2 regions of the Siminovitchia sediminis genome follow, and region 2 is predicted to be linked to the other one. Evidence: predicted binding sites of a transcription regulator. Region 2 holds the regulator's gene; the other holds the start of a gene.
What was found. The regulator CtsR, encoded in region 2, represses protease genes until heat stress. The targets are predictions, from matches to a motif close to ATGGTCAATAAAGGTCAAACA.

Region 1 (15,430 bases), on a different contig from region 2:
AATTTGTCAACACTTCCCGGAATAAAAAATATCCAATCGTTTTCTGAAGAAGGATCAAGCTTAGTTTTGCTAGAATTCTCATGGACTACCGTTATTGATCATGTGCAAAATGATATTTTGCAGCGAATGGATCAGACTCCGATTCCTTCAGATGTAACCAAGCCAAGGTTATTAAAATTTGATCCGGCACAATTTCCGGTCATCCAGCTTTCATTAAAGACTGATCAAGATCACGAATCATTAAGAAACCTTGCAGACCAATTGACAACAGAGCTGAATAGAGTGGAAGGAGTAGCGAGTGTCAATGTAACAGGAAAAATCACAGAAGAAGTGAATATTGTCCTTGACCAGAATAAATTAAAAGAATACGGTCTGTCCCAGGCTGATATTGTCAACGTAATCCAGGCAAATAACGTTTCAATGCCTGGGGAAACCGTTTATATGGATGGAAAAGAATTAACCACAAGAATCATCAGTACGCTCCATTCCGTGGGTGAAATAAAGGAACTTGCAGTTACGGTGAATCCAATAACAGGGGATCAAATACATATTGGAGATGTAGCTGCAGTAAACCTGGAAAAAGAAGAAGAAGGAGTCATCACGAGAACGAATGAGCAGCCTTCTGTCCTAATGAGTGTCCTACAAGAGTCAGATGCCAACACTGCTGATGTATCAAAGGATTTTCAGCAGGCATTGAACGATTTATTGGAAAAAGATCAATTTAAAGAAATTGAATCAGATGTTTTATTCGATCAGGGTGATTACATCCGGATGGCTATTCAAAATATTGCCTCCTCGTTAGTGGTTGGGGGAGCGCTGGCCATGATGGTTCTATTCCTGTTTTTAAGGAATATTAAAAGTCCGCTGATTGTCGGTGTAGCCATTCCCTATTCGGTGATAGTCACATTTGTATTAATGTATTTTGCAGACTTTGCATTGAACATTATGACACTGGGAGCACTGGCTCTTGGTATTGGGATGCTTGTGGACAACGCCATTGTGGTCATTGAGAATATATACAGGCATTTGTCGATGGGGAAAGATCCGGAAACTGCAGCTAGAGATGGTGCAAAGGAGGTTGCCAGTGCGATCACGGCCTCTACCCTGACAACGGTCGCTGTCTTTTTGCCGGTTGTTTTTATAAGCGGTTTGCTCGGTCAGTTGTTTAAGGAATTTGCATTTACCATTTCCTTCAGTCTATTTGCTTCACTTTTTGTTGCTTTAACAGTCATCCCGATGATGGCAAGTAAGTGGCTGAAAAAGCCAAGAGGAGATATGGAAGCTCGGAGACGCAGATCCAAGCCGATGAACTTCTTGGACAAAGGTGTGCGCTGGTCCCTTCGCCATCGTTTCCTTGTATTGCTTACCTCTTTTCTTTTATTTATAGGAGGAGGACTTGGCCTCTTTACGGTAGGCATGCAGTTTCTGCCGCCGACCGATGAAGGGTTTTTTAGTATCAGCCTTGAATTGGAAGACGGTACTGCCCTAACAGAGACCGAAAAAGCGGTAGAAGTGATCGAACATGAATTAAAAGAGGAAACAAGCGTTGATGCGTATGTCAGTTTAATCGGTTCCACGCAGGAGTTAACGTTTCAGGGCGGCTCGAAAAGCAATACAGCAGAAGTGTATGTGAAAATGAAGCCCTTGGACGAAAGAGAACAGTCTGTATTTTCGTTTACCGATGATTTACAACCGAGAATTGAAGAAAAAGTGGAGGAGGTTCAAAAGGGGGCCGCCATTAAATTTAATGTAGATGCTGCTTCTGGAATTACGCCGCAAACATTGACGTTTCATGTGACAGATACGAATAAAATACGCTTGGACGATAGTTCCGATCAAATTTATGAAGCATTAAAAAAACTGGATCATGTGACAGAATTATCTACAAGCAGAAGCAATACTGTAGAAGAAATACAGATAACCGCAGATCGTGAAAAGGCACTGGAGAAAGGCCTTTCTCCGGCTCAGATTGCTGCGACTGTCAATGATGCAACAAGAGGGGTGCAGGCGGCACAGATCATTAGCGATGATTCCGATGTCTATAGTGTATTTGTAAGATTTAATGAAGACATAACCAGAAATATCAATCAACTAAAAAGCCTGCTGATTCAAAAGCCTGATGGAAGCTATGCTGAATTAGAAGATATAGCTCATATAGAATTGGGAAACAGTCCGGTAGAAATACAAAGAACCAATCAGCAGGACTCTGTCCAATTTACACTTAAATATGATACGGATACAAATATTGGGGATATCTCCGCAAAAGTCGACGAAGTGATTGCGGACTTGGATTTGCCTGTTGAGACGGAGATCACTTATAGCGGCGAGACAGAGCTTCTGGAAGAATCCATCAATGATATGATGATGGCCTTTGTTTTGGCTGTTGTTCTTGTCTACATTGTCATGGCTGCACAGTTTGAGTCATTCAAGTACCCTTTTGTCATTATGTTCACTGTTCCGCTAATGGCTATCGGGGTAACGATCGCATTGGTGATCACGCAAACCCCACTTAGCATCCCTGCAATGATTGGGATTATTATTCTTGCGGGGATTGTCGTGAATAACGCTATTGTCATTGTTGACTACATTAATCAGCGAAAAGCTGCAGGCCTTTCAAGTTATGAAGCGCTTGTCGTATCTGTCAAGGACAGGGTCCGTCCAGTTTTGATGACCGCCTTGACAACAATCTTGGGCCTGATCCCCATTGCACTGGGCCTAGGAGAAGGAACCGAGATGAATCAGCCGATGGGAGTGGCAGTCATTGGTGGACTGTTGAGCAGTACGTTCCTGACAATTTTCGTGATTCCGGTGGTCTATAGTTTGTTCGATCCGGATACAAGACAAATGAACAACAGGAAAAAGCGGGGCTAGAATCATATTTTTGTTGATTTAACATGTTTTATCCATTATAATAAAACAAACAATATAGCTTGACTACCAGTCAAAGGGGAGTAGCATCAAATGAGCGCTTTACCTGCTCATTTGAAACAAAGTCGTCAATTCGTGAAGCAATTCACCGGCTTTGTTGGCATGAATAACATGTCCAGCAAGACCTTTGCCCATCGGGGGCAGAGGTCTTTTTATGTTTCCAATAAAAGCCTGCCGATGGAAAGTTGAGCCATTTCTGGGGAGGGATTTTTTTGGACGTATCCATGTTGTTGGAATATCTTTGGGTTCTGGTCGTACTTATTGGATTGGAAGGAATACTCGCAGCTGATAATGCGGTTGTCATGGCAGTCATGGTGAAGCATCTGCCTAAGGATCAACAGAAAAAAGCATTGTTTTATGGTTTATTTGGTGCATTTGCTTTCCGCTTCATAGCATTGTTTCTCATTACGTTCTTAGTTAATGTATGGCAAATCCAAGCAATTGGTGCAGCCTATTTATTATTTTTAGCCATCAATTATCTTGTGAAAAAATATATGGGATCTGAAAAAGAAAAGACTGTGAAAGAGGGAAAGGGGTCTTCTTTCTGGGTCACTGTTTTAAAAGTGGAAATAGCGGATATTGCATTTGCTATTGACTCTATGCTGGCTGCAGTCGTACTTGCAGTTACTTTAAAACCGACCGGATGGTTTCAAGTCGGAGGGATTGATGGGGGACAATTCCTTGTGATGTTTCTTGGGGGATTAATCGGAGTCATTATTATGCGTTTTGCCGCTACCTCTTTTGTCAGCCTGCTTGCGAAATACCCTGGATTGGAAACAGCCGCCTTTCTTATAGTTGGCTGGGTCGGCGTGAAGTTGGCAGTCATGGTGCTTGCGCATCCAAGCCTGGCAGTGCTCGACGCTCATTTCCCGGAATCAATAGAGTGGAAATTGACGTTCTGGGTCGTATTAATCCTGATAGCTGTTTCAGGTTACGTAACATCCAAAAGAAGGGCTGTCCTTCAGTCCAATAAATCATAAGTTGAAACAGTCCCTGTGCTGCAAACCGGGGACTGTTTTTTTATCAAGCGTGATTTAGAGAGGGGGATAGTCAGCCGCCGTCACAGTGTGTGTGGCAGTCATAGGCGGCTGAGGAAAGGAATACCTATAGCGGTAGGTCTCCGCCTCTGCTTTGCCTACAAAGTTCACTTCTCTGCCGCTTGTAGTTTTATTTATTTTGATTTCCGGATAGTTGAGATTGGGCCTGTTTGACAAGCCTTTTAGTAATCTCGCCGCCAACTGATCCGTTGGCTCTGGAAACAGTATCAGAACCAAGAGTAACACCAAATTCCTGGGCAATTTCCATTTTTACTTGATCTAAATATGCTTCTATTCCAGGAACAAGCAACTGGTTGCTTCTTTGTCCCATTATTTTTCCTCCTTTATGTTTATAAGTCAATGATAGTATGTTCGAATCAAATGATATCCATGCTGGAACATTTGAACAGTACCAACCTTATGACGTTCTTTACTTTTCTTTCGTGCGTTTTTTGCTTATGATGTAAGAACGAAAATCATAAAAGAGGTCATGAAGCAGATGAAACCATTTCATAAAGGAAAATTGTATAGAGTTTCCCTAACGCCTTTTCGCATCTTAGTCGGATATTACTTTTTAACGGTGGGCATTGTGGCATTACTTCTCAGTCTTCCTGCTGCCAGACAGGAGGGAGCCGATTGGTCGGCCATGGATGCGATCTTTGTTGCAGCCAGTTCTGTAAGCGTGACAGGATTAACGACCGTAAGCATCCCCGATACATTTACAGTGACGGGGATATTTATCCTGATTTTTGCACTTCAAGTCGGGGGCATCGGCATCATGACGATCAGTACATTCTTTTGGATTATGTTGGGAAAGAAGATCGGACTTAAACAAAGACAGTTAATTAAAGCGGATCAAAATCAATTGAATCTTTCCGGTCTAGTACAGATGCTGAAACAAATTCTTTATTTAATTATATTGATTGAAGCAGCCGGGGCCCTTGTGCTTGGTACATATTACCTGAATTATTTTTCAAGTCCTCAAGAAGCGTTTTTACAAGGGCTGTTTGCTTCCGTCAGTGCAACTACGAATGCCGGGTTTGATATTACGGGCGAATCCCTTAAGCCTTTTGCACATGATTATTTTGTACAATTTATTACGATGATATTGATTATATTGGGGGCCATTGGCTTTCCGGTCTGGATCGAAATAAAAAAGTTTCTTTTTCATAAAAATACAAACGAACAGTTTCGGTTTTCTTTGTTTACTAAAATTACCACTGCCACATATTTTATATTGCTGTTCGTTGGTACCATTGTAATCATAGCTCTTGAGTTTAATGATTTCTTCGCAGGGAAGTCCTGGCATGAGTCATTGTTTTATGCTTTATTTCAATCCACTACAATGAGAAGTGCAGGTTTACTGACAATGGATATCAATGAGTTTTCTGTACCGACAATTCTTTTTTTGTCGGCCTTGATGTTTATCGGCGCTTCTCCAAGTTCAGTGGGAGGTGGAATTAGAACCACAACTTTTGCGCTGAGTATTTTATTTTTGTTCCACTACGCCAAAGGGCACCGGACCATTAAAATTTTCAATCGGGAGATTCATCCCGAGGATATTATTAAATCGCTGGTTGTATTGATGCTCGCTGTGGTGATGTATTCCCTGTCTGTTCTGCTATTGGCCATTACCGAAGACGCCAGCCTGATCGCCATTATTTTTGAAACCGCATCGGCTTTTGGCACATGTGGGGCTTCCATGGGCATAACACCGACTTTAAGCACCTTTGGTAAGTGGCTGCTCATTCTTCTCATGTTTATTGGCAGAGTAGGAATATTGTCATTTTTATTCCTGATGGCGAAAAATGAAAAAGCACCTGACTTTCATTATCCGAAAGAACGCGTCATAATAGGTTAGTACCCACTTTTTTGTTCGAGGAGGATGTAACATGAACCAAAAGATTAGAATTGGCATTAATGGATACGGAAACTTGGGGAGAGGCGTTGAATACGCATTGAAGCAAAATAAAGATATGGAGCTGGCGGCCATTTTCACCCGCAGAGACCCCAAGAGCCTTCAAACACTGGATTCATCTGCTAAGGTTGTACATATTTCAGAGGTGGAACAATATAAGGATAAAATCGATGTCATGATTTTATGCGGCGGATCGGCAACGGATCTTCCGGAACAAGGGCCAGAATTTGCCAAACTTTTTAATACGATTGACAGCTATGATACCCACGCAAAGATCCCCGAGTATTATGAAAAAATGGATGATGCGGCAAAATCAGGCAATCATATAAGCATTATTTCAGTCGGATGGGATCCAGGCATGTTCTCTATGAACCGTTTGCTTGGAGAAGCAATTCTTCCTGAGGGAGAGACATATACCTTCTGGGGAAAAGGACTTAGCCAAGGTCACTCAGATGCGGTCAGAAGGGTGCGGGGTGTAAAAGCAGGAGTCCAATATACGATACCGATTGAAGAAGCGGTCAATCGTGTCAGAAGCGGGGAGAATCCTGAATTGTCAACTAGAGAAAAACATTTGCGCGAATGTTATGTAGTTGCTGAGGAAGGAGCCGACAAGCAGAAAATTGAGCAGGACATCAAAACAATGCCCAACTATTTTGCCGATTATGAAACAACAGTACATTTCATTTCGGAAGAAGAATTGAAAAAGAACCACTCAAAGATGGTTCACGGGGGATTCGTGATTCGGAGCGGTATTACCGGAGAAAACACAAATCAGATTGTCGAATATTCTCTGAAACTTGACAGCAACCCTGAATTCACTTCAAGCATATTGGTGACCTATGCACGAGCCGCTTATAAAATGAGCCAAGAGGGTCAAGCGGGGGCAAAAACAGTCTTTGATGTGCCCATCGGACATTTATCTCCCAAAACTCCTGAGCAGCTTCGCAAGGAATTATTATAGAAAAAACCGGCGTATGCCGGTTTTTTTGTGAAGAACTTCGTTTTGATGTATCAAGGTTGACAGAATGGACGGGGATCTCGTCTGGTCTATGCCGTCTTTAGACAAACCCAAAAACGTACCCGGGGGGATCTCGGGTGACCGAAAGAGATAGACTTTTCAAAAAAGGTCACTGGAGAAATTTTCTGTTGCCCCAATGAGATAGAGTCCTCTAAAACAGTCACTGAAGACATCCGGTGATAGCGTGAGAACCCAAAACACAATGATTGCCAAAGTGGATTTTGCCCCTTTACTCGATTATGCCATCTGGAAATGCTGCTCGGTTTCCAAAGGATAAAACGAGGACCGGCCGGTGGCAGGGTCAAAATAAACCAGGGCATAGGAGGTTTGTGGAATAATGTTTCCATTGTGTATATATTCACCTAATAAAAATGGGAACTTTTCAATAATCGTATGTTTATATAACTCGCGTTCATTTAACTTCAATGATGCAAATTCACTTCCCGCCAGACTGTTGTCCTCATTGATGGCGGAATAAATGTCGGTGCGCTCCTGCCTGCCGACCGAAGCGGAGGGGGACCACCATAGTTTCCTCGGCTTATAACGATGGTTTAACAAATAATCATATTTCATAATGCCCTCAGCCAATTTTCTGTTCCTGATTTCCTTATCATGCAAAAACTGCAAAAGTCTTTTAAACAGGTCTTCCAGCTGGTGTCCGATGCGTGACCAGCCTTGTTCATCCCAATAAGAACCAAACTCCTGGAAGAAATCAAACGGCGTATCAAAACAGGCAGTTGTGATATAGTCTACCGCATGATCCATTCTGTGACCGTTCCAATATTTTTCCAATACATCTTCGACTTGCTTAATTTTTAAGACATCTTCAAAATCCAGCACATGATTTTGAAGTATTTCATACGGTGCCTGGTCCATATAAACGTATCCAAACTGTTTTGCAGATATTCTTAATCCGGTACCTCTGAGCATTTTTAAAAAGCCAAGCTGCAATTCTTCGGGCTTTAAGGCAAAGACATCATTAAATGTTTTCTTGAAGGAATGATAATCCTCTTCAGGAAGTCCTGCAATTAAATCCAGATGCTGGACGATTTTCCCGCCGTCTTTTACCATCGTTACAGTTCTCGTCAGCTTTTCAAAGTTTTGACGCCTTTTAACAAGCTGATTCGTCAGGTCATTTGTGGATTGAACTCCAATTTCAAAGCGAAAGAGCCCTGGCGGCGCATTTTTATTTAAAAAGTCGATGACTTCCGGACGCATGATGTCGCCCGTAATTTCAAATTGGAATACAGTGCCGGGTACATGTTCATCAATTAAAAATTGAAACATTTCCATTGCATAGCTTCGGCTGATATTAAAAGTGCGGTCGACAAATTTGATGGTCTTGGCGCCATTCGCCATTAAGTATCTGATGTCTTCCTTCATTTGTTCGCGTTTAAAATACCTTACGCCCACTTCAATGGATGAAAGGCAAAATTGGCAGCTGAAAGGGCAGCCTCTGCTTGTTTCAATATAAGTCACCCGTTTGGATAAATTTTCTTTGTCTTCGGGAAAGCGGAAGGGTGATGGCATTTCTCTCAGATCTATTTTTTCCCTGATCGGGTTGATTACTGGTTTATCGTCCTTTACAAAACCAATTCCCAAAATGTCATCCGTACTGCCGCCATTTTTTAATGCATCAAGCAGCACTTTGAAAGTTTTTTCACCTTCTCCAATGACGATAAAGTCTATTTCTTTTAAACGCTTAAGCCAATAGACAACATCGTAGGAGACCTCTGGGCCTCCCAGTATAATTTTGACTTCCGGAAGAACTTTTCGGATGATCTGAATGACTTTGATCGTTTCTTCGATGTTCCATATATAACAGCTAAACCCCAGGACATCCGGTTTTTTGGAAAAAAGGTCTGTTACAATATTGAGTGCGGGGTCATTGATGGTGTATTCTGCAAGCTCGATGGAATGTTCAGGCTCGGCAAATGCCTTTAAGTACCGGATGGCCAGGTTGGTATGTATATATTTCGCATTCAGCGTACTGGCGATTACTTTCATCTGTTGTGCAGCTCCTTTTGTTGCGCTCCTATTTTCTTTCATTTTAACGAAGAATAAAGAAAACCACAAATTGATGTTAAAAAAAGAAGGAATTTTTTGAATAATGGCGAATGGTCCTATTGTAACAGAAAAAAGGAGCGAACCATCGCTCCAGATTATGTCGAACTGTATTCATTTCTTAACCGGTTGGCTGCTTTCTTCCATCTGGTAAAAGTCATTTCAATAAAAGGCTGTGTTAAACCGGTAATTAATTTACTTGAAAGGAGGGCGGTCAAAATAAGACTGGCAATCAATAAAATCGGCAATTGCATTTGATTAATATACTCCTCCATGTTCAGCCCTCTAAATGTCCGGATGATAAATCCGTGCAGCAAGTAAACGTACAAGGTATTTCTCCCCCAACGGGTAAAAAAGAATTGCCGTTTTGGAACAAATGCTAAAAAGCTTGCAGCCATTGCAGCTTGAACAGCATATATGACGGCCCGCTTCACCATTCCATAAAACTCTGCATTTCCCATCTCAATATAGGATTTTGAACCAAAAAACCATTTTTCATTAAAATCGGGGAAGCTAAGTAAGCCAACGGCTACAGTCACCATGATTAAAACTGCTCCCAGTTTTACCCTCGGCTGTACCAAGGCCTCAATCTGTTTCTTGCTCAAGTAATAACCGATTAAGAAAAACGGGAAAAAGACCAAGGTTCTCGATAAACTAAAATAAGTCGAAATCCAGTCGAAATATCCTGCCCCAAGTCCGATCAGAACGGCAAGGGTGAGAGCGTATCCCGGTTTCATACGGTTAAAAATCAGCAGCATGATATGCCAGCAAAACAGGCTGATTAAGAACCAAAGTGACCAATGCGGCTGAAAAAGCTCCAATTGAAAGGTGTCTTTACTGTTTAAAAAGTAGTAAAATATTGCATAGACGATTTGAAATAAAATGTATGGGAGAATTAATTTCTTTGTTATTTTGCTGATATATCCCTTTTCATAGATCCCTTTCGCGAAAAAGCCCGAAATCAAGATAAAGGCCGGCATGTGAAACGTATAAATAAATTTATACAAGAAAGAAATGAAGGCATTTGTATCAATGTAGGATTGAAGGAAATGCCCAAACACGACGAGAAAAATCAATAATATTTTAGCATTGTCAAAATAAGAATCTCGCTTTTTCATTTTTATCACCTGCAACTCTGTTCGTCACTCATTCACTTTACCCTCTACAATCATACTTAAACATTACATTTAGGTAACAAAAGATGATGAGAGCGGGATGGAAAAGGAGAATCTAATATGTCATTTTATTATACTGAAATGGACAGTTCAATAGACAAATTGTTTCTATTGGCGACAGATGCTGGAATGACAGGGATTTATTTCAGTTATGATGAAATTCCAAATCAATTAAAAGAGTCGATGTCTCAACAAGATGACCATCTTGTTTTAAAAGAAGCTATTATTCAGCTGAGGGAATATTTTCAAGGAAAACGCCAAACATTCACCGTACCGTTATCTATTCAGGGGACAACCTTTCAAAAAGCAGTCTGGGAGCAGCTATTGGCTATTCCATACGGGGAAACGAGGTCGTATGCCGATATTGCTGCCGCTATTGAAAATGAAAAAGCTGTTAGGGCAGTCGGCCAAGCAAACAAGGCGAATCGTTTGCCTATTTTAATCCCTTGTCACCGTGTCATTGGAAAAAATAAAAGTTTAACAGGGTATGCGGGGAACCAAATCGATAAAAAGGAGCAGCTTCTTATATTGGAAGGTGTCTTATGACAGTAAGTATGAAAAAGAAACGAAGTTTTGTCATAAAGATGTCTTTTTTTGAATGACTGTTTACAAACTTCCCTAATTTTGAGACAATAAGTCAGTCGAAGAGAACGATGTCGGAGGGAATTACTTTATGTACAGCTGTCAGGATCAAAGGTTATTTTTAGCAAAGATACAGAAGAAACGTGAAGAAATGATGGTTCTAGGAGAAAAATACGGTCTTTGCGCGGATCAAACGGTGACCTGCAGCCGGGAATTGGACAAGCTGCTAAACGATTATTATTATAATTTCCAATCAGAAACCTCTCCAACGTCTTTTCATCAGATGCGTAAACCACCGTTTGCTCTATTTGCAAATGCCTATTCATCAAGAAAAATTCAAACTTCGTAACTATGTCAGGACAGGCCTAGTGTCATACCGGCTATGGGCAAGCCTGAAACTTCAAAGCACAAAATAAAACGCTTGGGCCTTCAATCTTATGAAGCGCCCAAGCGTTTTTTCTTTATTGGTGCCATTTACGACTGCAACACTAAACAGCTTCTATTGGTTTAACAGTAATTTTTTCATTCTCCATAACAGCTTTAAGATGTTTTACATCTTCATGATCCAAGAGAAAATCTGCAATTTGATCTTCAAGCTGTTCTTGGATGGCCCGTCGAAGAGGACGTGCACCAAATTGTGGATGGTAACCGAGTTCGGCTAATTTTTCTTTTACTTCTTCTGTGATTTCTAGTTCTACATTTTGTTCTGACAACGAATGGATTAATTCAGCTATAAGAAGATCCACGATTTTTAACAAATGTTCTTTCGTAAGCTGATTGAACTCGATAATAGCATCAAAGCGGTTTAAGAATTCTGGTTTAAAGAATGAGCCTAGTGTGTCCAAGATGCTTGTTTCTCTCAATGCATCACTCTTATCGAAACCAACTTTAATTTCTTTCACACTTGATCCGGCGTTGCTGGTCATAATTATCACGGTATCTTTAAAGCTAACCGTTCTGCCTTGGCTGTCTGTCAATCTGCCGTCCTCCATGATTTGCAGGAACATATGCTGTACGTCAGGGTGCGCCTTTTCAATCTCATCAAGCAATATAATACTGTATGGATTGCGGCGTACTCTCTCAGTTAACTGACCGGCTTCTTCATGGCCAACATATCCTGGAGGTGATCCGATCAACTTGGATACGCTGTGTTTTTCCATATATTCACTCATATCAAGCCGGATATAGGCATCTTTTGTCCCGAACAATTCTTCGGCCAGTACTCTTGTCAGTTCAGTTTTACCCACACCTGTTGGTCCTGCGAACAGGAAGGATCCGATTGGACGATTCTTGGCCTTTAATCCGGCGCGGCTGCGGCGGATGGCTTTAGCAACTTTCCTTACGGCCTCTTCCTGGCCGATGACTTTGGAAGACAGGCTGTGCACTAAATGTTTCATTTTCTTTTGTTCATCTGACTCCAGTTTACCTACAGGAATCCCTGTTTTCTGCGCAATGATCTCTTCAATGGTTTGCACATCTACAACCAGCCTGTGCTCAGAGGATTCTTCGTTAAGAATTTTCTCCAAGTACGTTTCTTCATCTCGGAGTTTAGCCGCTGTTTCATAATCTTCTTTGGCCAGAGCAGCTTGTTTTTCTTTTTCCAACTCTGCATATCTCTGTAACGCTTCTTCTTTATTTGGCTTAGTGATCATCAAGTTTATTTTTGATCCGGCTTCATCCATTAAATCAATCGCTTTGTCTGGAAGGAAGCGGTCTTGAATATAACGGTTTGACAAGTCTACACAAGCTTTTAGCGCTTCATTTGTATATGTCACACTGTGGAAGTTTTCATACTTGTCCTTTAAACCATGTAAAATTTCAAGGGCTTTTTCCAAGCTTGGTTCGCCGACCAGTACCGGCTGGAAGCGCCTTTCCAAAGCAGCATCTTTCTCAATTTGACGGTACTCTTTAAGCGTAGTTGCGCCAATGACTTGGAGTTCGCCTCGGGCCAATGCCGGTTTTAAAATGTTACCGGCGTCCATGGATCCTTCAGCTGAGCCTGCACCCACAAGCAAGTGAATTTCGTCAATGAACAGCAAAACGTTTTTACGGTTTTGAAGTTCGGCAATAAGTTGTTTCATTCTTTCCTCAAATTGGCCTCTAATACCTGTATTAGCGACAAGAGAAGCCACATCAAGTAAGTAAACTTCTTTGTTTTTTAATTTAGAAGGGACAGTTTCTTCAATAATCTTTAAAGCCAGCCCTTCAGCAATCGCTGTTTTACCAACGCCCGGCTCACCGATTAATACAGGATTGTTTTTATTTCTCCGGTTTAGAATTTCGATGACCCGGTGAATTTCTTCTTCACGCCCAATCACAGGGTCGATTAATCCTGCTCGGGCAGCATCATTTAGATTGCGGCCAAACTGATCAAGAAATCCTCCGCCCTGACCTCCGGCACTTTGTTGAACGTGGGGGTTTATGTTTGGATGAAAGGAATGCCCGCCCGTACCTGGAAAACCTTTGAAGAAGTCATCCAAGTTTCCAAGATTGTTCCCAAACGGCAAGCCTTTCTTCGCAGGGTTATTATTTTTTTCAGCGGCATAACAAGCAGAGCATAATGCCAGGGTTTGCTTTTGTCCGTTCATATTTACATGGAGATGAACATTAGCATTTCTTTGATTACATTTGCTGCATATCATATCGTTATCCCTCCAATATTTAAATTTCGACTTTGACTTTGACTTTCTTTGACTAATGATTGATTAAAAAACAGGTCTTTTTGTTTGATCAAATTTGACCTTGTAGCTTTATTATACACTGACCATTTTTGACTTTCAACCCTTTGATAAAAAAAGCAGATTTTTTTCGTACTTGTCTCATATGGATAAAAGAGAGGAAAGGGGAGCATCAGTTGAAAAAATGGTCAGAGGCTTTCCAAGTAGCAGCTGTATTTGTCGGTACTATCGTGGGAGCTGGTTTTGCAACAGGACGGGAGATCGTAGAGTTTTTTACCAGATTCGGTGCTTGGGGAACAGCAGCCATTTTACTTGCAGGGGTCCTGTTTATTATTTCAGGTGCAAAAATGATGTTGATTGCGATTCACATAAAGGCACAGTCCTTTGAGGAACTCAATCAGTATTTATTTGGCAGGTTCTCTGCAGTTATGAATCTCTTCCTATTTATGATGCTCGCAGGCGTATGTGCAGTCATGCTTTCCGGAGCGGAGGCCTTGTTTACGGAGCAGCTGAATCTTCCGCGTCATTCCGGGCTGCTTTTTACCGTGGTACTTACTTTAATTGTTCTGTCTGCAGGGATTAAAGGGTTGTTTGGTGTCAATGCCTTTGTTGTGCCCTTAATGGTATTTTTCACCTTTTTGGTGATGATTCAGGTCTTTCAAACCGGCAGTAGTTTTCAGTCTGAATTTACTTTTTTGGATTGGAAGGAAGGGGTTCAAGCCGGACTATCAGCCTTTTCTTATGCAGCATTTAATCTCGCTCTGGCTCAAGCTGTTTTAGTGCCAATGGCTATTGAGATTAACGACAGAAATACAGTAAGGCTGGGTGGAATCGTGGGCGGGGTGTTGCTGACCGTCATTTTATTATTGAGTCACATGACACTTGGCACACATACGGATCCTGCGGCCTATGAAATTCCGATGGCTGTCATCGTAAAGAGAGCAGCAGGGGGATTATATTTGATTTATCTTCTTATTATATATGGAGAGATCTTTACATCTGTCATCGGGAACTTGTATGGACTGGAAAAGCAAATACGACAATATATTCCCATCCGCAGTTTTTTCATTCACGCCGGTATATTGGCTGCAGTATATATCGTCAGTCTGGTCAAATATAGTACGCTGCTTGAATGGCTGTACCCGCTATTCGGTTATGTCAGTATTGGTTTTTTATTGCTGTTGCTCATAAAAAAATCATAGCCTGGCGGCTGCACCAGGCTTTGTAGACTTTTAGCAAAAACTAAACAAGTCTTCTTCAGGGTCCCCGGCCAAATCCGGATGCCGTGCACACCAATGAAAGCCCATTTCCAAATCTTCATTTGGCGGAGGTTTATTCCCACTCAATGGTTTTTGCCATCGCCAAAAATGGATCCTCTGCTTGTTGTTGAGAAGGAGTAAAAATCGTTAATTTCAGGAGATCGTTTCCCTGTGGAATAAGGTATGCGCTGACACGATCCTGATCATTTTCGGCTGTAAAACCTGATGCATTTTTGAGCCAATCATGATGGTCAGGCAGGGTTTTCTTAATGTCAGAACTTACCGATTCAAGCTGGGATTTGACCGTTTCAGTTTCTTGCTCAATATTTGCATCTTTTGGAAGGAGTTCAATCCGCATGAAGAGCGTATCATTTTCTTTCATATACAGGACGTCTTTACGCGGTTCTTCACCAGTTAATTCATATTCCGGCAGTACAAACAAAGAAAAATCCTGGTTGTCACTCTGTTTTAAAAACGCCGTTTTCTCAAATTGTTTTCCATTCACTTTGTAGGTAAGATTTTGTTCCATGATCCGGATGTTTCCATTTTCCTGATCTTGATCGGCAGTTGAAGAATCTTCCGCAGAACTTTCGTTTTCTACAGCGGAATCATCACCGGTTGAATCCTGTCCTGATGTCGAATTTGTCTCTTCCTGATTGCCCGTCTCTTCAAGTACAGAATTCGAGTTTTCTTGCTCATTACTATTTGTTGTGCCGCATGCTGAGATGAATGTGAAAGACAACAAAACGATAAGTAATAATAGAAATTTCT
Region 2 (15,430 bases):
CCGGCGAAAAAGCCGGCAGGCTTTGACAGAGGAAGTGAAGCGACCTCGAGCACCAAGGAGCCGTAGCTGGATTGAATAAAAAGCGCAGGCGACTGACTGGTGCGACAAGCGCTGGAGCTTCCGGCGGAAAAGCCGGCAGGCTTTGACAGAGGAAGTGAAGCGACCTCGAGCACCAAGGAGCCGTAGCTGGATTGAACAATTCTTGGTATCTTCTCTTATCTGGTTTTGAGAGAATGAACATTCTCTTAACAATGACATAGTCTGGCGGCGATAGCGAAGAGGTCACACCCGTTCCCATCCCGAACACGGAAGTTAAGCTCTTCAGCGCCGATGGTAGTGAGGGGATTCCCCTTGTGAGAGCAGGACGCTGCCAGGCAAACAAAAACATGGAGTAAACGCTCCATGTTTTTTTATTTTGGCCTGTTTTATAACGAAGTTTTTTATAGCCACGCCGTGAATTTTCTTAATTCGGCCTTCCTGTAGTTCCTTTCAAAACTCTTTAGTGCTTTAACTTGTGTTTCTATTCATTCCCTTTTAGAATAAACTTGAAGGAGGAACTGTATGACTATATACAACTATACTGCTCAATTACCTGATGGAAACGAAATATTGTTTAGCAGGTATAAAGGTAAGATTTTGCTGATTGTCAATTCAGCAAGCAAATGTGGCTTCACTCCTCAGCTTAAGGAACTTCAGCAACTGTATGATACTTATAAAGACCAGGGCCTGGTTGTTCTTGGCTTTCCGAGTGATCAATTTTTAAATCAGGAATATGATGATATTAATGATACGCTGGAGTTTTGCCGAACCCGTTATGGGGTCTCCTTTCCGATATTTGCCAAAACGCAAGTCAAGGGTGATGAGGCTCACCCCTTGTTCACGTTTTTAACAACTTCTCAAAGAGGATTATTAACCGAAAATATTAAGTGGAATTTCACTAAGTTTCTTATTGACCGGCAAGGCCGTGTTGTGAAAAGATATGCACCTCACATTCATCCCGCCAAAATCATTCCTGATATTGAAAAGTTACTGTAAGTGTCTTTTGGACTATTTTATCAATTTATAGGGTAAAAACAGACCGACGATGGGTAAGATGTAAAATACAAACGTCTTTATTGCCAAGATCCTATACTATTTTGTATAATGTAAGTCAAAGATAGTCAAAGTCAAGCAGGGCATGGAGGTGCTTGATGATGCGGAATATATCCGATATTATTGAAAATTATTTAAAACAAGTATTGGAACTCAGCGACAGTGAAATTGTGGAAATAAAAAGAAGTGAAGTAGCGGATAAATTCCAATGTGTTCCCTCGCAAATCAATTATGTCATTAATACACGCTTTACCATGGAAAGAGGATATATGGTGGAGAGTAAGCGGGGGGGAGGCGGGTACATTCGCATTTCAAAGGTAAAGCTTCATAACCAGGCCCATTTAATTGATCAGCTAAAAATGCTGATTGGAAACAAGATTTCGCAAAACAGGGCAGAAGACATTATCTTAAGGCTACTCGAAGAGACAGTAATAACCGAACGTGAAGCCAAGATTATGATTAACGTGATTGACCGTACGGTTCTGCACATAGATTTGCCCGACCGGGATGAATTGAGGGCGAGAATGCTGCTGGCCATGCTGCAGACTTTAAAATACAAAAGGTGAAAAAGGAGGAGGGCTTGGATGATTTGTCAAGAATGTAATGAGAGGCCGGCCTCCCTGCATTTTACAAAAGTGGTGAATGGGGAGAAAACGGTTGTACATCTTTGCGAAAGGTGTGCACAGGAAAAGGGTCAAATGTTTTTATTTGAAAGCGGGTCAGGATTTTCTATTAACGATTTACTCGCAGGCCTTCTGAATCCATCAATGCAAAATGCTGCGGCGCATTCGGCGCTGTCCAGCCAAATGAATCAATGTAATACATGCGGTATGACTTATCAGCAATTTGCCAAGATTGGACGTTTTGGATGTTCCGATTGTTACCATACCTTCAAGGAACAGCTTTCCCCTATTCTGAAAAGGCTGCATGGCGGGAATACCGTTCATGGAGGCAAAGTGCCTGCAAGAATTGGAGGCTCATTGCACATCAAAAAACAAATTCAACAATTAAAGGGAAAGCTGTCTTCTTTAATTGAATATGAGGAATTTGAGAAAGCCGCTGAAGTCCGCGATCAAATCCGCTCCCTTGAAAAAAAATTAACTGAAGGGGAGGAGAAAATGGAATGAGTCTCGAAAAGTTTCTTAATCAGGCAGTGTGTTCCTGGATGAGTTCTGAAGGGCCTGATTCTGATATTATTCTTAGCTCCCGGATTCGACTGGCAAGAAATTTACGCAATTATAAGTTTCCAACTTTGTTTAGTAATGAGGAAGCAAGGGAATTAGTTAGCAAAGCCAAAAAAATTAGCGAAGAAGAAACGGACCGGGACTTTGGCCAACTGGAATTTTTGGAAATTGACGGATTAAAGGCTCTGGAGAAAAGAGTGCTGGTTGAAAAACATTTGATCAGTCCCCGTTTGGCTGAAAACGCCACCCATGGAGCTGTTTTACTATCGGAAAAAGAAGACATCAGCATCATGATCAATGAGGAGGACCATATCCGAATTCAATGTCTGTTTCCGGGTCTTCAGCTAAATGAAGCACTGGAACGGGCAAATGAAATAGATAATATTTTAGAAGCAAAAGTTGATTATGCATACGATGAACAGCTGGGCTACATGACAAGCTGCCCGACGAACGTGGGAACAGGACTTCGAGCTTCAGTTATGGTACATCTCCCTGCATTAATTCATACGCACCAAATGAATCGGATTATCCCGGCAATTAACCAGCTGGGGCTTGTCGTCAGAGGAATCTATGGTGAAGGCAGCGAAGCTTTGGGGAATATCTTTCAGATTTCCAACCAAATTACTCTTGGGAAATCCGAGGAGGATATCATTAATGATTTAATCAGTGTTGTCCAGCAAATTGTCGCACAGGAAAGAGCGGCACGTGAAGCACTGGTAAAAACAGCAAACATTCAATTGGAAGACAGGGTCTTCCGCTCATACGGAATTTTGGCCCACAGCAGGATTATTGAAACAAAAGAGGCCGCAGAATGTTTATCTGATGTCAGATTGGGCATAGATACAGGATATATTACTCATCTTTCCAGAAATATTTTAAATGAATTGATGATCTTAACACAGCCGGGATTTTTACAGCAATACGCAGGAGGGCCGCTCCGTCCTGTTGAACGAGACATTAAAAGGGCGGCATTGATTAGGGAAAGACTAAAACTAGAAGAGAGACGGACAGGAGGAGATTAGTATGATGTTTGGTCGTTTTACAGAGAGAGCTCAAAAAGTATTGGCCCTTTCGCAGGAAGAAGCGGTCCGGCTTGGACATGGAAATATCGGTACAGAGCATATCTTGCTCGGATTGGTCAGAGAAGGAGAAGGCATAGCGGCTAAAGCTTTATACGGACTCGGTCTTGGTCCGGAAAAAATTCAAAAAGAAGTAGAAAATTTAATTGGCCGAGGTAAAGACAATTCTCAAACGATTCATTACACACCGCGCGCGAAAAAAGTAATTGAACTCTCTATGGATGAAGCCAGAAAACTGGGGCATTCCTATGTGGGAACAGAGCATATTTTGCTCGGATTGATCCGCGAAGGGGAAGGCGTGGCTGCAAGAGTGCTGAATAATCTTGGAGTCAGCCTGAACAAAGCCCGCCAGCAAGTGTTGCAGCTTTTGGGCAGCAATGAAGCCAACAGCCATGGAGGAGGCACATCAGCTAATGCCAACACACCTACTCTTGACAGTCTGGCAAGGGACTTGACTGCCATTGCAAGAGAAGGAAGCCTGGACCCGGTTATTGGCAGAAATAAAGAGATTCAGCGTGTCATTGAAGTGCTTAGCAGACGAACCAAGAACAACCCGGTCCTTATCGGTGAACCCGGTGTTGGTAAAACGGCCATTGCTGAAGGGCTCGCACAGCAAATCATTAATAATGAAGTGCCTGAGACCCTTCGTGACAAGCGGGTCATGACGCTTGACATGGGAACGGTTGTAGCAGGCACAAAATATCGAGGTGAGTTCGAAGATCGGCTGAAAAAGGTCATGGATGAGATCAGGCAGGCAGGAAATATCATTCTATTCATTGATGAGCTTCATACCTTGATTGGTGCAGGGGGAGCAGAAGGTGCGATTGACGCATCCAATATTTTAAAGCCGTCTCTGGCCCGCGGCGAACTGCAATGTATCGGTGCGACAACTTTGGATGAATACCGAAAATATATTGAAAAAGATGCTGCATTGGAGCGCCGTTTCCAGCCTATACAAGTAGATGAGCCAACAATTGAAGAGTCTATCCAGATCTTAGAAGGGCTGCGCGATCGTTATGAGGCGCACCACCGTGTCTCTATTACGGATGAAGCCATTGAAGCAGCAGTCAAACTATCAGACCGGTATATTTCTGACCGTTTTCTTCCGGATAAAGCGATTGATCTTATTGATGAAGCAGGTTCCAAAGTGCGTTTGCGCTCCTATACAACACCTCCCAACTTAAAAGAGCTTGAGGTAAAGCTGGAGTCCATTCGCAAAGAGAAGGATGCGGCCGTTCAAAGCCAGGAGTTTGAAAAAGCAGCATCTTTGAGAGATTCAGAACAGAAGCTTCGGGAGGAGCTGGAAGAAACCAAGAAATCGTGGAAAGAAAAACAAGGACAGGAAAATTCAGAGGTCACTGTTGAAGATATTGCCCTTGTCGTATCGAGCTGGACAGGTGTTCCGGTCTCGAAGCTTGCATCGACGGAAACGGAAAGACTGCTGAAACTGGAAGAAATTTTACACTCGCGTGTCATAGGCCAGGAGGAAGCAGTAAAATCTGTATCAAAAGCAGTAAGGCGTGCAAGAGCCGGGCTGAAAGATCCGAAGCGCCCGATAGGGTCCTTTATCTTCCTTGGTCCAACGGGTGTTGGTAAGACAGAATTGGCCAGGGCATTGGCAGAGGCCATGTTTGGAGACGAAGATGCCATTATCCGCCTGGATATGTCCGAGTATATGGAGAAACACTCTACGTCCCGTCTTGTGGGCTCACCTCCGGGATATGTGGGATTTGAAGAAGGTGGCCAGCTGACCGAAAAAGTCCGGCGCAAACCCTATTCTGTCATTCTGCTTGATGAAATAGAAAAGGCCCACCCGGATGTCTTTAATATCTTGCTGCAAGTATTGGAAGACGGACGATTGACTGACTCAAAAGGAAGAACCGTTGACTTCCGAAATACAGTTCTAATTCTTACATCGAACGTCGGAGCGCAGGCTTTACAGCGGAATAAATACGTAGGATTTGCGATTCAGGACGGACAGCAGGATTACAAAGATATGAAAGGCCAAGTCATGGAAGAATTGAAAAAAGCCTTCCGTCCGGAGTTTTTGAACCGGATTGACGAAATTATTGTCTTCCATGCTCTGGAAAAACCGCATCTGAAAGAAATTGCCTCCTTGATGGGGAACCAATTAGTCTCTCGCTTGAAGGAGCAGGATATGGATCTTGAGTTGACGGAAGCAGCAAAAGAAAAAATTGCCGAAGAAGGCTTTGATCCTGAATACGGTGCCCGTCCATTAAGAAGGGCTATTCAGAAGTTTATTGAAGACCGGCTTTCCGAAGAGCTGCTGAAAGGAACCATCAAAATAGGCCAGCAAGTAATTGTGGATGTGGAAGATGGGGAATTTACAGTTAAAGTGAAAGAAAAAGAAGGATCTGCTATTTCCTAAACATTGGGGGTACATGGAGAAAGGAGCCGTGTACCCCGTCTTTTTTATTGTGAGGAGGAATTGCTTGGATGGCAAAAAGAAAGACAAAGTTCATGTGCCAAAACTGCGGTTATGAGTCACCCAAATGGATGGGGCGCTGTCCTGGGTGCGGGGAATGGAACCAAATGGTCGAGGAAGTGGAGATTACCGGAAAAGGGCGAAAGGGCTCTCTGTCTCCGGTTACAGACGAAACAGCCGGGAAAGCAGCGCCTATCGATACGATCCAAACAGAAAACGAACCGAGGGTGGCTACAAAGCTGAGAGAATTTAACCGTGTGTTGGGAGGGGGGGTCGTTCCTGGTTCCCTTGTATTAATAGGGGGAGACCCGGGAATCGGAAAATCCACCTTGCTATTACAAGTTTCTTCCCAGTTGGCAGAAAATGATCAAAAGGTTCTCTATATTTCAGGGGAGGAATCTGTGAAACAAACAAAGTTAAGGGCCAACCGGCTTCAAGTTTCCTCTCCAACCTTATATATTTACGCTGAAACGAATTTGGAATTTATCCACCAGACAATCTCCGATTTATCTCCTGATTTTGTAGTGGTAGACTCCATCCAGACCGTCTATCATCCTGAAGTCACTTCGGCACCAGGCAGTGTTTCACAAGTTCGGGAATGCACCGGAGAACTAATGAAAATCGCAAAGACAAAAGGCATCGCGGTTTTTATTGTGGGGCACGTCACGAAGGAAGGCGCCATTGCGGGGCCAAGGCTGCTTGAGCATATGGTCGATACCGTTCTTTATTTTGAGGGGGAACGGCACCATACATACCGAATTCTGCGGGCGGTGAAAAACCGGTTTGGATCTACGAATGAAATGGGAATTTTTGAAATGAAGGAGTTTGGCCTTGATGAAGTAGAAAATCCGTCGGAGATTTTCTTGGAAGAACGGTCGAAAGGAACTGCAGGCTCCACAGTGGTCGCTTCTATGGAAGGAACGAGGCCTGTGCTTGTTGAAATTCAGGCGCTTATCTCGCCCACGAGCTATGGAAATCCCCGCCGAATGGCTACGGGGATTGATCACAACCGGGTTTCTTTGCTTATGGCCGTCCTTGAAAAAAGAGTCGGCTTGCTTCTGCAAAATCAGGACGCCTATTTAAAAGTGGCTGGAGGAGTCAAATTGGATGAGCCTGCCATCGATCTGGCGGTAGCCGTTAGTATTGCATCCAGTTTTCGTGACCAGCCGACGAGACCCGCGGACTGTATCATTGGAGAGGTGGGATTAACCGGAGAAGTACGGCGCGTTTCACGAATTGAACAGCGGGTGGTGGAGGCAGCTAAATTAGGGTTTACCCGCATACTGGTACCCGACCGAAATATCGGAGGCTGGAAAGTGCCCGAGGGCATCCAGGTGATTGGGGTGGCCACAGTAGAAGAAGCATTAAGGGAAGCTTTTCAATAGAAATTGCAAAAAATTGTCATATAAGTGAAATAGTAAAACTTCCCTCATTTTGCTAAAGTAATAGTTGAGGCATGTCAACATAAAAATTATATAAATATAGCAATAAATATAGATACAGATGAATTATTCGATGAATTGGCCTGTCCATGTTTTTAATATCTTGAATTTGCTTATAATTAAAGTAAGGAGGTGAACACATGCTAAAACGAATTGTCCAGGCGTGTTTCTTGTTGATCGGGGGAACACTCGGGGTGTTTTTTGTACCAGATCTACTGAAGCTTGTTTCCCTTGAGCAATTTGCTTATCCGTTGGTAAATGCTATTATAGGTGCTATCATTTTTTATGTTATGACGTTTTGGGCTGTGGACCATGTGGTCCATTTCGTTAAATGGCTTGAAGACCGAATTGTAAATGCTCCGGTCACAGATCTTTTATTCGGAAGTCTCGGTTTAATTTTCGGGCTGGTAATTGCTTTTTTGGCAGGGTTGGCCATCAATCAGACAGAACTTCCGATTGTCAATGAAATAGTGCCGGTCTTATTAACGCTATTGCTTGGATATATTGGTTTTCAGGTAGGTTTTAAAAAGAAAGAAGAGCTGATGAATTTTTTCTCCTTTAATCGCGGATATAAAAAGAAAGAAGAAGACGAACTTTCTACGAAAAAAGCCGGATCAACCAAAAATATTAAGATTCTCGATACAAGTGTGATCATCGATGGGAGAATCGCTGATATTTGCCAGACAGGTTTTCTGGATGGTGTGCTGGTGATTCCTCATTTTGTGCTTAATGAACTTCAGCATATTGCGGATTCGTCTGATGCCTTAAAACGAAATCGAGGCCGCAGGGGCCTTGACACGCTCAATCGTATTCAGAAAGAGCTCGACATTAAAGTGGAGATGTACGAAGGCGACTTTGAGGATGTCCAGGAAGTGGACAGCAAGCTCGTCAAACTGGCCAAAATAATGAACGGCACCGTTGTTACCAATGATTTTAACTTGAACAAGGTATGCGAAATCCAAGATGTATCGGTGTTAAATATTAATGATTTGGCCAACGCCGTAAAGCCGGTTGTGTTGCCTGGGGAAGAACTTAATGTCCAGGTCATTAAGGATGGTAAAGAATACAATCAGGGTGTTGCTTATCTTGATGACGGGACAATGATTGTAGTGGAAGAGGGAAGAGATTATATCGGAAAAAGAATCGATGTCATTGTCACAAGTGTACTGCAGACTTCTGCGGGGCGCATGATCTTTGCCAAGCCTAAACTATTGGAAAAAGCATTATAAGGACAGGAGAATCAAGTTGGACTATCAGGTGATCATACCCGCTGCAGGGTCGGGAAAAAGAATGGGGGCCGGCCGGAATAAGCTGTTTCTGGAAATCAACGGACGCCCAGTCATAAATTATACACTAGATGTTTTTGCTTCAGATCCTGAATGTAAAAATATGATTTTGGTGATCCGGCGAGGAGATGAAAGCCAATTCCGCAAACTGCTTGCAGATCATCCGGGGAAGCATAAAATTAAATGGGTGTATGGCGGCCAAGAGCGTCAGCACAGCGTGTATAATGGATTAAAAGCTGCAGATGGACAGATTATTCTCGTTCATGACGGAGCCCGCCCTTTCATTCGCCTGCATACGATTCATTTGCTTGTGGAGGCCGCGTATAAGGGCGGTGCAGCCATAGCAGCTGTTCCGGTAAAGGATACAATCAAAAGAGCGGAACGTGGCCAGGTGGTCGAGACGGTCAAACGAACGGGCTTGTGGCAAGTTCAGACTCCACAAGCTTTTCGTTTGCCCATTTTGACCGAAGCCCATGAACAGGCAAAAGCACAGAATTATTTGGGTACGGATGAGGCTTCATTAGTGGAAAGAATCGGACAGACTGTCAAGATTATAGAAAGTGATTACGATAATATTAAATTAACTACACCAGAGGATTTATATTTTGCCGAAGCAATTTTTGCAAAAAGAAAGAATTTGGGATGAGCGGGAGGAGCAAAATACATATGTTCAGGATCGGACAAGGGTTTGATGTACATGAATTTGCAGAAGATAGACCATTGATCATCGGAGGCATACACATTCCCTATGAAAAGGGGCTTACTGGGCATTCCGATGCGGATGTACTGCTCCATACAGTAGCCGATGCCTGTTTGGGTGCAATTGGAGAAGGGGATATCGGGCGGCACTTTCCGGATACAGATATGGCAAATAAAGATCTGGATTCTGCCCGTCTGCTGGCAGATGTATGGCTGCTGGTCAAAGAGCGGGGCTATGAGCTGGTCAATGCAGATTGTACCATCATGGCACAAAAGCCCAAAATGGCACCATATATCGAGCAGATGAGGGAGCGCATTGCCGGATTGCTTGAAGCGGATAAAGGACAAGTTAATGTCAAGGCGACGACAACGGAACGCCTGGGATTTGTCGGCCGGGAAGAGGGAATTGCCGCTTTAGCGGTTGTTTTGATTGCTAATCAGACAAATAAAGGGCAGCCGCTTTGACGAATGGCCATGTTATTGTAAAATAAGGCAAGAGGCGGCCGCTGCAATCAATCAGCAGGAAACAGTTGGAATTTGAGGAGGCAGAACCATGTCAAACGACATACGGGTACGTTATGCGCCAAGCCCGACAGGGCATCTTCATATTGGAAATGCGCGTACTGCATTGTTTAACTACTTATTTGCCCGAAATAAAGGCGGCAAATTCATTATTAGAATTGAAGATACAGATCAAAAAAGAAATATAGAGGGCGGAGAACAAAGCCAGCTGACGTATTTAAAATGGCTCGGAATTGATTGGGATGAGAGCATTGATAAAGACGGCGGATATGGTCCCTACCGCCAATCAGAGCGGAATGAGATTTATCAAAAATATTACAGTCGGCTGCTTGAAAACGGACAGGCATATAAATGCTATTGCACCGCTGAAGAGCTGGAAGCAGAAAGAGAGGCGCAGATTGCCCGCAAGGAAATGCCGCGCTATTCCGGCAAGTGCCGCCATCTAACAGCGGAAGAGCAGCAAAAGCTGGAGGCGGAAGGCCGTGAGCCGAGCATCCGTTTTAAAGTTCCTTCGGGGAGAGTTATTTCTTTTAACGATATGGTCAAGAGTGAAGTATCGTTTGAGTCCGACGGAATTGGAGACTTTGTCATTGTCAAAAAGGACGGCACTCCCACCTATAACTTCGCCGTAGCTGTTGATGACCACCTTATGGAAATCAGTCATGTGCTGCGCGGAGATGATCATATTTCCAATACACCAAAGCAATTGATGATTTTTGATGCTTTTGGCTGGGAACCCCCAATATTTGGACATATGACACTCATTGTCAATGAAAGCCGTAAAAAGCTGAGTAAACGGGATGAATCCATTATCCAGTTTATTGAACAATACGAGGAACTTGGATATCTTCCGGAAGCGCTCTTTAATTTTATTGCCCTGCTGGGATGGTCACCGGAAGGGGAAGAAGAAATTTTCTCCAGACAAGAATTAATCGACATTTTTGACGCCGGCCGTTTGTCGAAGTCACCAGCTTTGTTCGACAAACAGAAGCTGATTTGGACGAATAACCAATACATGAAAAAACAAGATTTGGACAGGGTTGTCGAATTAGCCGAACCCCATTTGAAAAAAGCCGGCTACATTCCTGAACAACTGACCGCGGAACAGAAACAATGGGTTCGGAACCTTGTCGCCCTATACCAGGAGCAAATGAGCTACGGAGCAGAGATTGTGGAACTTTCCAAACAGTTTTTCCAGGACGACATACAATACAGTGACGAGGAAAAAGCTGTTTTGGAAGAAGAGCAGGTGCCGGAAGTTCTGCAGGCTTTTTATAAACTAATTTCCGAACTGGAACCTTTTGAAGCGGCTGAAGTTAAAAAGGCCATGAAAACAGTTCAAAAGGAAACCGGACATAAAGGCAAGAAGCTGTTTATGCCGATCAGAGTTGCTGTCACAGGCGAGATGCGTGGCCCTGAACTTCCAAATGCAATCGAGTTGCTTGGGAGAGAAAAGGTCAAATTACGCTTGGAACGCTTGATTCAAGGCTGATCAGGATGTTTAATAAACTTTGCCTCGATCCTGGTTGGCTGCAATGAGGAAAGAGGGTTTCACACTTTCTTTATTAACAAATCGAAAAAAATGTAATATATTATGTTTATAGTCAAAGCAATGACGGGGAGAAGTAGAAAATCGATGCTGATCAGAGAGAACCGCCACCGGCTGAGAGCGGTTTGAGCCACTCGATTTTTGAACATGCACCCTGGAGCCCTGTGTTGAACAGCTGACGCTCATTACACGCAGGCGGCACCTACCGTTATAGGAGATGAGTTGGGATGTGGACTCATGAGATCATCCAACCAGAGTGGAACCGCGCCAAAAGCGTCTCTGTTACTAGAGGCGCTTTTTTGTCGTGGATACGGTACCGGAATGTCCTCCCCGTCCGGCGGTGACCGGCAGAGACGGCTCTATGTATCCATGGATCTGGACTTTAACAAAATGAGAGGAGTGAGCGTAATGTTTAAACGGATGAAAGAAGATATCGATACAGTATTTGACCAGGACCCCGCTGCCCGTACCTCTATTGAAATTATTTTGACATATTCCGGGTTACATGCCATCTGGGCACACAGGGTGGCACATGCCTTATATAAAAGAAAAATGTTCTTTTTGGCAAGAGTGATTTCTCAGGTCAACCGCTTTTTTACAGGGATTGAAATTCACCCTGGAGCAAAAATTGGCCGCCGGTTCTTTATCGACCATGGAATGGGTGTAGTGATCGGAGAAACGTGTGAGATTGGCGACGGTGTTACAGTTTACCAAGGTGTAACCCTTGGAGGTACAGGAAAGGAAAAGGGGAAGCGGCATCCGACAATCAAGGATAATGCATTAATTGCAACTGGAGCTAAAGTACTCGGAAATATTACAATCGGAGAAAACTCAAAAGTGGGTGCCGGCTCTGTTGTTTTGAAAGACGTTCCTCCCAACTCGACAGTGGTGGGCATTCCTGGAAAGGTCGTTATCCAGGATGGCGTTAAAGTAAGAAAAGACCTGAATCACAGCGACCTCCCCGATCCGGTTTCAGATAAATTTGCAGCGATGGAGCAAGAACTTGAACGCTTAAATATGGAAATCTCAGCTTTGAAAAAGGAAAGGAGTCACTCAGGATGACTATAAAGTTATATAACACATTAACACGAAAAAAAGAGACATTTGTCCCGCTTGAAGAAAGCAAAGTAAAAATGTATGTCTGCGGGCCAACTGTGTATAACTATATTCATATCGGCAACGCACGTCCGGCAATAGTTTTTGATACGGTGCGGCGCTACTTGGAATATCGCGGCTTCGATGTTCACTATGTCTCCAACTTCACGGATGTTGATGACAAAATCATCAGGGCTGCCAAAGAGCTTCAAACGGACGCCATGACGGTCGCCAACCGATTTATCGATGCTTTTTTTGAAGATGTTCAGGCCCTCGGCTGCAAAAAAGCCGACAATCATCCAAGAGTGACTGAAAATATAGATGTCATTATTGAATTTATTGAAACCTTGATTGACAAAGGATATGCCTATGAATCAGGGGGAGATGTCTATTTTCGTACAAGAAAATTTGACGGGTATGGGAAACTGTCGCATCAGTCCATCGACGATTTAAAAGTGGGAGCCCGTATCCAGCCCGGGGAACTCAAACAAGATGCGCTTGATTTTGCTCTTTGGAAAGCGGCGAAGGAAGGAGAAATTTCCTGGGACAGTCCATGGGGTAAAGGCCGTCCGGGCTGGCATATAGAATGTTCAGCCATGGCAAGAAAATATCTTGGGGATACTATTGATATTCATGCAGGAGGACAAGACCTGACATTCCCTCACCATGAAAATGAAATTGCCCAATCGGAAGCAATGACAGGCAAGCCATTTGCACGTTACTGGATGCATAACGGCTATATAAACATTGATAATGAGAAAATGTCCAAGTCGCTGGGGAATTTTGTTCTGGTTAATGAGATTGTCAGACAAGTGGACCCGCAAGTTTTGAGGTTTTTCATGCTGTCTGTTCATTATCGTAATCCGATCAACTATTCCGAGAATCTCGTATCAGATGCGGGGGCAGGCTTGGAACGCTTGAAAACTTCCTACCAAAACCTGAAGCATCGTCTGGAAACAAGTGCAGACCTGGGAGAGAACGGGCAGGAATGGCTGGAAAAAATCAATGAATTACATCAAGAGTTTATTGACAAAATGGATGATGATTTTAATACGGCTGACGGTATTTCTGTTTTATTTGAACTGGCTAAACAGGCGAACTACTACTTAATGGAAAAAAATACAGCTGTAGATGTCATCCGTACATTTATGAAGGAATTTGAAGAACTCTTTCCTGTGCTGGGGCTGGAATTGGAAACGGAAGAGCTGTTGGATGAGGAGATTGAACAATTAATCGAACAGCGTAACAAGGCGAGAAGAGAACGCAATTTCCAGCTGGCAGACCAAATCCGCGACCAGTTAAAGGAAATGAATATCATATTGGAAGATACGGCTCAAGGAACAAGATGGAAGCGGGGATAACAAAATGAATCTTCCGCCCAAAGTGGAATATAAGCAATTAAATAGCCTGGCGCTCGCCTATATGGGAGATGCTGTTTACGATGTATATATCCGCAGCCGGCTATTGGAAAGCGGAAAAACAAAGCCTTACAAACTTCATGTAGAGGCGACCCGCTATGTATCGGCCAAGGCCCAGGCGTACGCTTTAAAAACAATCATAGAGAATGGATTTTTAACAGAACGGGAACTGGACGTTGCCAGGCGCGGAAGAAATGCGAAGTCTGGTACTGTCCCCAAAAATACAGATGTTCAAACCTATCGGCACAGCACAGCTTTGGAAGCGTTGATCGGCTGGCTGTATTTGGCTGGTGACCAAGACCGGCTGGAAGCATTGATTGAGCAGGTCATCGCTGTGATTGAGGAAAGAGGTGCAGAAAAATGAGCCAGCAATGGATCCCAGGAAAAAACGCTGTACTGGAAGCTCTCAGAGCTGAGAGGGATATCCATAAAATCCTGATAGCTGAAGGATCAAATAAAGGACAGATGCAGGCAGTTATCCGACTGGCCAAGGAAAAAAGAGTCCAGATTCAATACGTACCGAAGAAAAAGCTTGATCAGATGACGGAAGAACAGCATCAAGGTGTCATCGCGGAAGTGGCTGCCTACCGCTACGCTGAACTGGATGAACTTTTTGACCGGGCATCTTCCAAAGGTGAAGATCCATTTTTTCTCGTATTGGATGAGTTGGAAGATCCCCATAATCTCGGTTCTATTTTGAGGACGGCAGATGCGTCGGGCGTCCATGGAATCATTATTCCAAAAAGGCGTGCTGTCGGCTTGACATCCACTGTGGCAAAGCTGTCGACCGGAGCGATTGAGCATGTTCCTGTTGCCCGTGTGACAAATTTGGCGAGAACAATAGATCAATTAAAAGAGCGCGGCATTTGGATCTATGGTACGGATGCGGAAAAAAGTACGGATTACCGTCGGATGGATGCCACGCTGCCGCTTGCGATTGTCATTGGAAGTGAAGGAAGAGGGATGAGCCGTCTGGTAAAGGAAAAGTGTGACTTTCGCATTCACTTGCCGATGGCTGGACAGGTTACATCACTTAACGCTTCTGTAGCGGCAGGATTGCTGATGTATGAAGTATACCGCAAACGTCAGCCGCTGAAGAGGTGAGCAAATGGACATTCTGATTGTCGACGGCTATAACATGATTGGAGCCTGGCCCGAACTTGTTGAACTCAAACAAAAAGATTTGGGAGCAGCAAGAGACAGGCTTATTGAGGTGTTGGCGGAGTATCAGGGGTTTACCGGTTTCAGGGTCATTGTTGTATTTGACGCATACGATGTAAAAGGTATTGAGAAAAGATATAAACAGCACCGGGTGGAGGTCATCTATACAAAATCCGAAGAAACGGCTGATGAGAGAATTGAAAAACTGGCCAATGAACTGAATAGTAGAACCGATCAAATTTACGTAGCCACATCGGATTTTACAGAGCAGTGGGCGATTTTTGGCCAGGGGGCGCTGCGGTTATCAGCAAGGGAATTATTGAAAGAGGTATTGGACACAGAGCGGAAAATTGAAAAGAAAGTCGAAATAACACAAGAAAAAGCCCCTCCAAGAAAGATAATTTTAAGTCAAGATGTGACAGAAATCTTTGAAAAGTGGAGACGAGGAAAAAAGTGA

Region 1: ACFSCZ_RS02990 (ATP-dependent Clp protease ATP-binding subunit) is a predicted target of CtsR. The motif match lies at 13,446-13,466, and genes of this name have one in related genera.

Annotation. Positions count from the first base shown of each region.
Region 1 covers NZ_JBHUEO010000005.1:82,052-97,481, forward strand. The annotation lists gene ACFSCZ_RS02945 (efflux RND transporter permease subunit) at 1-2,871, shown strand, start outside; yybP-ykoY riboswitch at 2,935-3,104, shown strand; gene ACFSCZ_RS02950 (TerC family protein) at 3,141-3,908, shown strand; gene ACFSCZ_RS02955 (small, acid-soluble spore protein, alpha/beta type) at 4,096-4,296, opposite strand; gene ACFSCZ_RS02960 (TrkH family potassium uptake protein) at 4,465-5,826, shown strand; gene ACFSCZ_RS02965 (diaminopimelate dehydrogenase) at 5,858-6,844, shown strand; gene ACFSCZ_RS02970 (B12-binding domain-containing radical SAM protein) at 7,139-8,908, opposite strand; gene ACFSCZ_RS02975 (acyltransferase family protein) at 9,064-10,083, opposite strand; gene ACFSCZ_RS02980 (methylated-DNA--[protein]-cysteine S-methyltransferase) at 10,201-10,686, shown strand; gene ACFSCZ_RS02985 (aspartyl-phosphate phosphatase Spo0E family protein) at 10,814-11,071, shown strand; gene ACFSCZ_RS02990 (ATP-dependent Clp protease ATP-binding subunit) at 11,211-13,364, opposite strand; gene ACFSCZ_RS02995 (YkvI family membrane protein) at 13,577-14,602, shown strand; gene ACFSCZ_RS03000 (hypothetical protein) at 14,733-15,430, opposite strand, start outside.
Region 2 covers NZ_JBHUEO010000087.1:175-15,604, forward strand. The annotation lists rRNA gene rrf (5S ribosomal RNA) at 261-376, shown strand; gene ACFSCZ_RS17245 (glutathione peroxidase) at 562-1,035, shown strand; gene ACFSCZ_RS17250 (CtsR family transcriptional regulator) at 1,194-1,658, shown strand; gene ACFSCZ_RS17255 (UvrB/UvrC motif-containing protein) at 1,677-2,219, shown strand; gene ACFSCZ_RS17260 (protein arginine kinase) at 2,216-3,298, shown strand; gene clpC (ATP-dependent protease ATP-binding subunit ClpC) at 3,300-5,744, shown strand; gene radA (DNA repair protein RadA) at 5,813-7,186, shown strand; gene ACFSCZ_RS17275 (PIN/TRAM domain-containing protein) at 7,384-8,472, shown strand; gene ispD (2-C-methyl-D-erythritol 4-phosphate cytidylyltransferase) at 8,489-9,175, shown strand; gene ispF (2-C-methyl-D-erythritol 2,4-cyclodiphosphate synthase) at 9,196-9,693, shown strand; gene gltX (glutamate--tRNA ligase) at 9,782-11,242, shown strand; T-box leader at 11,354-11,583, shown strand; gene cysE (serine O-acetyltransferase) at 11,708-12,361, shown strand; gene cysS (cysteine--tRNA ligase) at 12,358-13,755, shown strand; gene ACFSCZ_RS17305 (Mini-ribonuclease 3) at 13,760-14,176, shown strand; gene rlmB (23S rRNA (guanosine(2251)-2'-O)-methyltransferase RlmB) at 14,173-14,916, shown strand; gene ACFSCZ_RS17315 (NYN domain-containing protein) at 14,921-15,430, shown strand.